2 regions of the Kitasatospora sp. NPDC088351 genome follow, and region 1 is predicted to be linked to the other one. Evidence: riboswitches for the same ligand, from Rfam matches in the RefSeq annotation. Region 1 holds a riboswitch; the other holds the start of a gene.

Region 1 (4,410 bases):
GGGCATCGCGCGGTTCGAGCGGTTCGCGGCGCGCGTTCACCTTTGTGGGGCTCCAAGTACACGCGGTGCGTTGCGCAGAACTCTCTGCCATCTGAACTGGCTTGCGCCAGCCCTGACCACCGACAGATGCCCAACTGTGATCTGTGCGCATGCACCTCCGGATTCTCGGCATATCCCTCTTCACACAGCTGTTACAGGCATGTCAAGATGTGTGACGGCACCGGCCGGAAAATCGTCCGGAAAAACCAGGAAGCCGACCTGACGTCACGTCAAGTCGGCTTCTCGTACTGGTTTTCGACGGTGCGGGGCTCCGGCGCGCCCGGTCAGCGCCCCGGATAGCCGGGCCACGGCTGCTGCTGCGGCGGCTGCCCCGGCCAGCCAGGGCCGGGCGGCTGGGTGCCGTAACCGCCGTACGCCGGCCCCGTCTGCGAGGTGTACGGCGGTGGCGGCACCGGCGGGTAGGGCGCGGTCGCCGGCCGCCCGTGGCCGGCCACCTCACGGTCGAAGAACGGCCGCGCGTTGGCCCGCATCCAGAGCGCCACCGGGTCGTACTCGTCCCCCATCGCCACCGTGGAGACGGCCAGGCCCTCCGGGGCCACCGCGATCGCCCGCTGCATCAGGGCCCGGACGGCCTCCACGGTCGGTGGCGAACTCTCGTAAAGATCAAGGCCGATGGCCAGGTACGGCTCGCCGACGGCGGGCTGCACCCAGGCCCGGCACAGCGCCCTGACCGCCCGCACCTCGCCCGCCTGCCGCTCCAGCAGCGCGAAGAACTGCTGGGCCGGCACCTGCGGTTCGCTCAGCTTCAGCGGCCCGGCCGGCAGCCGGTCCAGCCCCGCCGCGATCCGCCGGAGGTCCGCCCAGGGCACCCCGACACCGCCGCCGGGGGCGTGCGGATTCAGCCAGAGGCCCCAGCGGGTGCGGTACAGCGAGGCGGCGATCTCCCGGCCGGAGATCACCTCGTGCGCCCGGGCCCAGCCGGACGCCGCCAGCTGCTCGGGCGAGGTGACGGCCGGCGCGTAGCCGTGGCCGCTGATCTCCATGTTCCCGTACTGGGCGTCCGGGCTGCCGGGGGTGCCGTGCCAGAGCAGCATCCAGACCTGGCCCGCGGCAAGGGCGTGCAGCAGCGCCTCGTACGCCTCGTAGCGCTCCGGCGCGACCTCGCGCAGGGCTCGCTCCAGCGCACCCGGATCCGCGCCGGGGCGCCCGGCGGGCGCCTGGCCCCAGGGCCCCGGTGCACCGCCCGCTACCGCTCCCGCACTCATGCGCCCACCTCGCTGCGCCTCTTCTTCTCTCACCCGCCGACCCGGCGGCTGCCTGCACGCACCCTATGGCGCGCCACCGACCGCCGCCACGCCGACGTGTCTGCCTCGTCCCCTCCTCCGGCCCGACGCCGGGCGGGGAGGGAACGCGTCACATCCGTGTGTAGAACGGCCGGACCTGGTTGAGCAACCACTCGACCACGGGATCCTCCACGAGATCGAGTAGTACGAGGTGGACGCCGCCGGGCAGCGGCGCGGTTCCCAGTGCCCGGCCCAGTGCTTCGTTCACGGTGGCCGGCTCGGCCGGGGCCGCCGGGTCGAGCTGGACCCCGATGAACATCACGGTCGGCTCGCCCTCGACGCTGGCCAGCGCCCGCCGGGCGGTCAGCACCCCGGGCAGGCCGGCGAGTTCGGCCCGGGCGGCGGCCAGGAAGGCCTCCGGGTCCTCGCCCGGCACCGGCTCGCGCAGCGCCACCCGGCCGCCGGTCGGGCTGTCCGGGGCCTCCCAGCGGTCCTCGCGCGGCCCGCGCCGCAGCTCGGCCACGCCCTCCGGCGGCACCGGGATGCCGACCGCCGCCTCCGGGTTCACCGCGATGCCGATGCCCAGCGGCAGCCCGCGGGCGAACTCCCAGACCGGCGCGACCGCGAAGGCCATCCCCGGCGCCTGCCGCAGGAACACCTCCTGCGAGGAGAAGACCGGCACATAGGGGTCGCCGGCCAGCTCGACGGTCGGCAGGTTCAGCGACTGGCCCTGCGGATCGGCCCCGGCCGGCAGCGGGATCCACACCTGGCTGCGGGCCAGTACCTCGATCACCCGGGCGGTCGCGCCCGGGTCGCCGAGCGCGGCGGTGAGCACCTGCTCCAGCTCGTTGGCCGGCCATCCGCCGCCCTGCGGCGCCGTCTCCGGGCCGCCCCACCCCTGCTGCTGCTCCGCCGGGTACCCCATGCGCCCCTGTACCGCCCTGTGTCCGTGTGTCGTGCTCGTGCGCCGCGCCGTGCCCGCCGGCGCGCCCGCCGACGCCGAGCAGCCTAGCGGGCCGCCCGGGCCCCCTCTCCCGCCCGGGGCGCAGACGTGCCATGATGTGCGCGTCTCCGCGCTTTCCCGACGGAGGCCCCTAACTCCATACAGGCCGCTCGAACCCGCGCGGGAGAGCCCGGAGTGCCCCGTCAGGCGGCACAGCCGGCGCCGAAGGAGCAAGTCCTCCCCGGAAACTCTCAGGCACCCCTTACCGCACGGGTTAGGCACATCTGGAAAGCGGCGCACGGCTCTGCCACGCGCCCACCCACGGTGCAAGCCGCCATGTTGTCCTGTTAGCTGTAAAGAGCTGCGGGCCTGCGTGCGGTGAAGCTCTCAGGTACGACGACAGATGGGGAGACCCAGCCGCCGCATGCCCGCGCGCAGGGTCGGCCCCGAGCGGGACCGGTCCGGCGTGCGCACACCTGAGTGCCCAGACCGAGGAGTCCCAGGCCATGTCGTCCCTCCGCCTCACCGCGCTCGACGCGCTGCACCGCGCCCTCGGCGCGACCATGACCGACTTCGCCGGCTGGGACATGCCGCTGCGCTACGGCAGCGAGCGCGAGGAGCACCTCGCCGTCCGCACCAGGGCCGGCCTCTTCGACCTCTCCCACATGGGCGAGATCACCGTCACCGGTCCGCAGGCCGGCGAGATGCTGGACCACGCGCTGGTCGGCTTCGTCTCCGCGCTGGGCGTGCTGCGCGCCCGCTACACCATGATCTGCGCCGAGGACGGCGGCATCCTGGACGACCTGATCGTCTACCGCCTGCGCGAGGACGCCTTCCTGGTCGTCGCCAACGCCTCCAACGCCCAGCTGGTGCTGGACGAGCTGATCGCCCGCGCCAAGGGCTTCGACGCCGTCGTCACCGACGACCGCGACACCTACTCCCTGATCGCCGTCCAGGGCCCGGAGTCCACCGCGATCCTCGCCGACACCACCGACGCCGACCTGCCCGGCCTGAAGTACTACGCGATCCTCCCGGCCCGGGTGGCCGGCCGCGAGGTGCTGCTCGCCCGCACCGGCTACACCGGCGAGGACGGCTTCGAGATCTTCTGCGCCCCGGCCGACGCCGAGCCCGTCTGGACGGCGCTGACCGAGGCCGGCGCCGACCGCGGCCTGGTGCCCTGCGGCCTGTCCTGCCGCGACACGCTGCGCCTGGAGGCGGGCATGCCGCTGTACGGGCACGAGCTGTCCACCGACCTGACCCCGTTCGACGCCGGCCTGGGCCGGGTCGTCCGGTTCGACAAGACCACCAACGAGGGCGCGTTCATCGGCCGCAAGGCGCTGGAGAAGGCCGCCGCCGAGGCCGAGGCCCACCCGCCGCGGGTGCTGGTCGGCCTGGTCTCCGAGGGCAAGCGCGTCCCGCGCGCCGACTACACCGTGGTCTCCGCCGACGGCACGCCGATCGGCCGGATCACCTCCGGCGCCCCCTCCCCCACGCTGGGCAAGCCGATCGCGATCGCCTACGTGGACGCGGCGCACGCCGCGCCCGGCACCACCGTCGCGGTGGACGTCCGCGGCCGGCCCGAGCCGGTGCAGGTCGTGGCGCTGCCGTTCTACAAGCGCGCCCGCTGAGGGCCCGCTCCGTCCCGCGCCGGGCAGCTCCCCGGCGCGGGGCGGAGCCCGCCTCCGGCCCGTCCGCCGAGGCCCGCTTTCCCCCCGTAGATCCACGTCGATGCCGTCCGCCCGCCGGACCGCTTCGTCGTACCCGCTTCCCATCCTGGAGAATGACGCCATGAGCAACCCCCAGCACCTGCAGTACACCAAGGAGCACGAGTGGCTGACGGCCGCCGCTGACGGTGTCTCCACGGTCGGTATCACCGCCCACGCGGCCGACGCCCTGGGCGACATCGTCTATGTGCAGCTGCCCGAGGTCGGCGAGACCGTGACCGCGGGTGAGACCTGTGGCGAGCTCGAGTCCACCAAGTCGGTCAGCGACCTGTACTCGCCGGTCACCGGCGAGATCGTCGAGGTCAACCAGGCCGTCCTGGACGACAACGCCCTCGTCAACAGCGAGCCCTTCGAAGGCGGCTGGCTGTTCAAGGTCCGCGTCGAGGCCACCGACGAGCTGCTGAGCGCCGACGAGTACGACGCGCTCACCAACCCCGAGGCCTGATCGTCCGCCGGGGCG
Region 2 (4,410 bases), on a different contig from region 1:
GGCCGACGCCGGGGCCGCCGCCGCCGTGCGGGATGCAGAAGGTCTTGTGCAGGTTCAGGTGCGAGACGTCCGCGCCGAACTTGCCCGGCTTGGCGAGGCCGACCAGGGCGTTCAGGTTGGCACCGTCCACGTACACCTGGCCCCCGGCCTCGTGCACGGCCGCGCAGATGTCGGTGATCTGGGTCTCGTACACGCCGTGGGTGGACGGGTAGGTGACCATCAGCACGGCGAGGCTGTCGCGGTGCTTCTCGATCTTGACCTTGAGGTCCTCGACGTCCACGTCGCCGTCGACCAGGGTCTTGACCACGACCACGCGCATGCCGGCCATCACGGCGGAGGCCGCGTTGGTGCCGTGCGCGGAGGACGGGATCAGGCAGACGTCACGCTGGGTGTCGCCGTTGGCGTGGTGGTAGGCGCGGACGGCCAGCAGGCCGGCCAGCTCGCCCTGGGAGCCGGCGTTCGGCTGGATGGAGACGGCGTCGTAGCCGGTCACCTCGACCAGCTGCTGCTCCAGCTGACGGATCAGGGTGAGGAAGCCCTGCGCCTGGTCGATCGGCGCGAAGGGGTGCAGCTGGCCGAACTCGGGCCAGGTCACCGGCTCCATCTCGGTGGTCGCGTTGAGCTTCATGGTGCAGGAGCCCAGCGGGATCATGCCGCGGTCCAGCGCGTAGTCCCGGTCCGACAGACGGCGCAGGTACCGCAGCAGCGCGGTCTCCGAGCGGTGGCTGTGGAAGACCGGGTGGGTCAGGTACTCGTCCTCGCGCAGCAGCGCGGCGGGCAGCGCGTCGGCGCCCTCCGCGACCTCGACGCCCTCGACGCCGAACGCGGCCCAGACGCCCGCCAGGTGCTCGCGGGTGGTGGTCTCGTCGGTGGAGACCGAGATCCGGTCCTCGCCGTCCTGGTAGACGTTGATGCCGTGCTCGCGGGCGGCCTCGGCGATCGCGGCGGCGCGGCCGGGGACGACGGCGGTGACGGTGTCGAAGAACTCGCCGTGCAGCAGTTCCACGCCGCCGGCCCGCAGGCCCTCGGCGAGGGCGGCGGCGTAGCGGTGGGTGCGCCGGGCGATGTCCGCCAGGCCGTCCGGGCCGTGGTAGACGGCGTACATCGAGGCCATCACGGCGAGCAGCACCTGGGCGGTGCAGATGTTGCTGGTCGCCTTCTCGCGGCGGATGTGCTGCTCACGGGTCTGCAGCGCCAGGCGGTAGGCGCGGTTGCCGTCGGCGTCGACGGAGACGCCGACCAGGCGGCCGGGCAGCGAACGGGCGTACTCGGCGCGCACCGAGAGGTAGCCGGCGTGCGGGCCGCCGAAGCCCATCGGCACCCCGAAGCGCTGCGAGGTGCCGCAGGCGATGTCGGCGCCGAGCGAGCCCGGGGACTTCAGCAGGGTGAGCGCCAGCAGGTCGGCGGCGACGGCGACGATCGCGCCGAGGCCGTGGGCCTGCTCGATGACGGGGGTGAGGTCGCGGACCACACCGGTGGCACCCGGGTACTGGAGCAGCACGCCGAAGACACCGCGCTCGACGATCTCGGCCGGGATGCCCGCGGAGAGGTCGGCGACGACGACCTCGACCCCGGTCGGCACGGCGCGGGTGTTGACCACCGCGAGGGTCTGCGGCAGGGTCTCGGCGTCGACCAGGAAGACACCGCCCTTGACCTTGGTGACGCGGCGGGCCAGCGCCATCGCCTCGGCGGCCGCGGTGCCCTCGTCGAGCAGCGAGGAGCCGGAGGTGGGCAGGCCGGTCAGGTCGGAGACCAGGGTCTGGAAGTTGATCAGCGCCTCCAGGCGGCCCTGCGAGATCTCCGGCTGGTACGGCGTGTAGGCGGTGTACCAGGCCGGGTTCTCCAGGACGTTGCGGAGGATCACCGGCGGGGTGAAGGTCCCGTAGTAGCCCAGGCCGATCATCGGCTGGAGCACCCGGTTGCGGCCGGCCAGCTCGCGCAGCTCCGCGAGCACCTGGGCCTCGCTGCGACCCGCGGGCAGGTCCAGACCGGTGATGGAGCGGATCGCCTCGGGCACGGCGGTGGCGGCGAGCTCGTCCAGCGAGCCGTAGCCGACCTGGGCCAGCATCTTCTCCTGCGCGGCGGCGTCGGGGCCGATGTGGCGGGTCTCGAAGGGGCTGGCCTGCTCAAGCTCGGTGAGGGTCGCGGCGCTGGTGGAGCGTCCGGCGTTCGGCTGGGCGTTCATGGTGGTCGAGGCCTCCTGGTCACGGACCGGCGGGGGTCCGCACGCCGGACGGCTCCGATCGCTGCGGACAGCGGCTCGGCCCGGGCGGACGAACCCGACAGGCCTCCCCCTCTGTCATCGGGACCTGAGAGCTTCACCCGCACGGTGCGCTGTGGGCGCACCGTCGGCTTGCACCGTCGGTGAGGGTGGTGGCCGCCGGCTCCCTCGCCGGCGGTCCTGCCCTGCTTTCCAGAGTGACCTATCCCACACGGTACGGATGCCTGAGAGATTCCGGGGAGGAGTTGCTCCTTCGGCGCCTCGACCAGCGGTTTTCGCGGTCGGGGACTCTCCCGAGCGGGCTCGGCGGTCGCGCCCAGGGTACCAGCGGGAAGCCCTCCGATCACGGGTACGTCAGGTCACTCGGCCACTTCACCCGTGACCCGTACAGCGGAGCACCCGGCCCGGACGGCTGCACCCGGCTCGCGTATGTCTGGTTCATGGCTTTTGGTGTGAAGTGGCGGAGGGAACGGGTGCTCAAACCGCCGGCCTACGGCGTTCCGCAGGAACAGCTGCACGGGAGGAAAGAGTGCAAACCGATATCGATCCCCGGGACCTCATCGGCCACAAGGCGGTGGACCGCAACGGAGACAAGATCGGCACGGTCGACGAGGTGTACCTCGACGACGCCACCGGCCAGCCGGAGTGGGCCGCCGTCCGGACCGGCATCTTCGGCCGGGACGCCTTCGTCCCGCTGACCACCAGCGAGTTCTCCGGCGACGAGCTGCGGGTGCCGTACGACAAGTCCCTGGTGAAGGAGTCGCCGGACTTCGGCGTGGGCCAGCACCTCTCACCGGCCCAGGAACTCCAGCTCTACCGCTACTACGGACTCGACACCCCGGCGGACGACCGCTCCGGGCCCGACGCCGACCAGCCGGCCGACCTGGACTTCGGCGCCGTCCCCCCGGCGGAGAAGGCCGCCGACGCGGCGGGGGCGGGCGCGGCCGCAGGCGTCGCGTCCACCGCCGCGGCTCCGGCCAAGCACCTCTCCTTCCACTCCGCAGACGCCGCGCCCCCCGCCGGGCCGCTCGCCTTCCACTCCGCCGACACCGCGCCCGCCAAGCACGCCACCACCCCGGCGGTCGACCTCGGCAAGCCGTCCGGACCCGCCCGGGAGACCGCCTCGGGAGCCGGCACCGCCACCGCGCCCGCCGCCGCGCCCCGGCCGCAGACCACGGAGCCCGACACTCCGGCCGTCAACGGCGCCCCGGCCGTCGACGGCGCCCCAGTCGACGCCGCACGGCCGGCCCCGCCCGCGCCCGGCAGCCCGGTGGAGCTCACCTGCCGCGAGGAACGGCTGGAGGTCACCACCGAGTGGCACGTCCTGGGCACCGCGAAGCTGCGCAAGTACGTCATCACCGAGGCGGTGGAGCACCGCGTCCCCGTGGTCCGCGAGCGGGTCCGGGTGGAGCGGACGCCTGTCAGCGAGGCCGAGCGCGCGCTCATCACCAACAAGGAGATCGCCGAGTCCGTCGAGGAGGTCACGCTGCGCGAGGAGCGCCCGGTGGTCCGCAAGTACCTGGCGCCCGTCGAGCGGGTCCGCCTGGTGGTCGAGCGGTACACCACCGAGGAGGTGATCCGCGACGAGCTGCGGCGCGAGCACATCGAGGTGCACGACGCCACCGCGCCCGCCCCGCCCCCCGCGACGGCGTCCGTCCACACGCCCGCACCCCCGGCGGCCCACACTCCGCACCCGGCCACAGCCGCCCGTGCGGTGGACGAACCGGCCCGCGAGGCTCCGGTCCGGCCGCTCATCTGAACCGGACATCAGCAGGACCCCGGGCCGCCGCGGCCCGGGGTCCTCGACTTTGCCAAAGCTTCACCAATCGATATTTGACACACTGAAGTATCCCCCTGCATGGTTACTTCAGTTCATTCACCATGTACAGGAGGAAGCAACCGTGAGTGAGGCACCACAGCCCACCACCACGAAGCCAAGCAGCGCCCGGGTCCTGCCGGCCCTCATCCTGGCGATGCTGTCGTTCAGCGTGGTGCAGACCGCGGTCGTTCCGATCCTGCCCTCGCTGGCCAAGGAGCTCGGCGTCTCGGGCTCCAGCATCACCTGGCTGATGACCGCCAACCTGCTCTCCGCCGCCGTGCTGACCCCCCTGCTGGGGCGCTTCGGCGACCTGCGCGGCCGCAAGCCGATGCTGCTGATCTCGCTGGCCGGCCTGGTGGCGGGGTCCGCA

The links. Region 1 has a riboswitch for glycine ahead of gcvT (glycine cleavage system aminomethyltransferase GcvT). Riboswitches for the same ligand answer to the same signal wherever they lie in the genome.
Region 2: another riboswitch for glycine. It lies ahead of gcvP (aminomethyl-transferring glycine dehydrogenase); the one in region 1 lies ahead of gcvT (glycine cleavage system aminomethyltransferase GcvT).

The regions. Positions count from the first base shown of each region.
Region 1 is NZ_JBFBIL010000038.1:22,651-27,060, reverse strand. It holds gene AB0P06_RS24445 (enhanced serine sensitivity protein SseB C-terminal domain-containing protein) at 324-1,265, opposite strand; gene AB0P06_RS24440 (enhanced serine sensitivity protein SseB) at 1,414-2,208, opposite strand; glycine riboswitch at 2,398-2,504, shown strand; gene gcvT (glycine cleavage system aminomethyltransferase GcvT) at 2,733-3,854, shown strand; gene gcvH (glycine cleavage system protein GcvH) at 4,015-4,395, shown strand.
Region 2 is NZ_JBFBIL010000027.1:81,165-85,574, forward strand. It holds gene gcvP (aminomethyl-transferring glycine dehydrogenase) at 1-2,185, opposite strand, end outside; glycine riboswitch at 2,424-2,527, opposite strand; gene AB0P06_RS20310 (PRC and DUF2382 domain-containing protein) at 2,751-3,980, shown strand; gene AB0P06_RS20315 (MFS transporter) at 4,123-4,410, shown strand, end outside.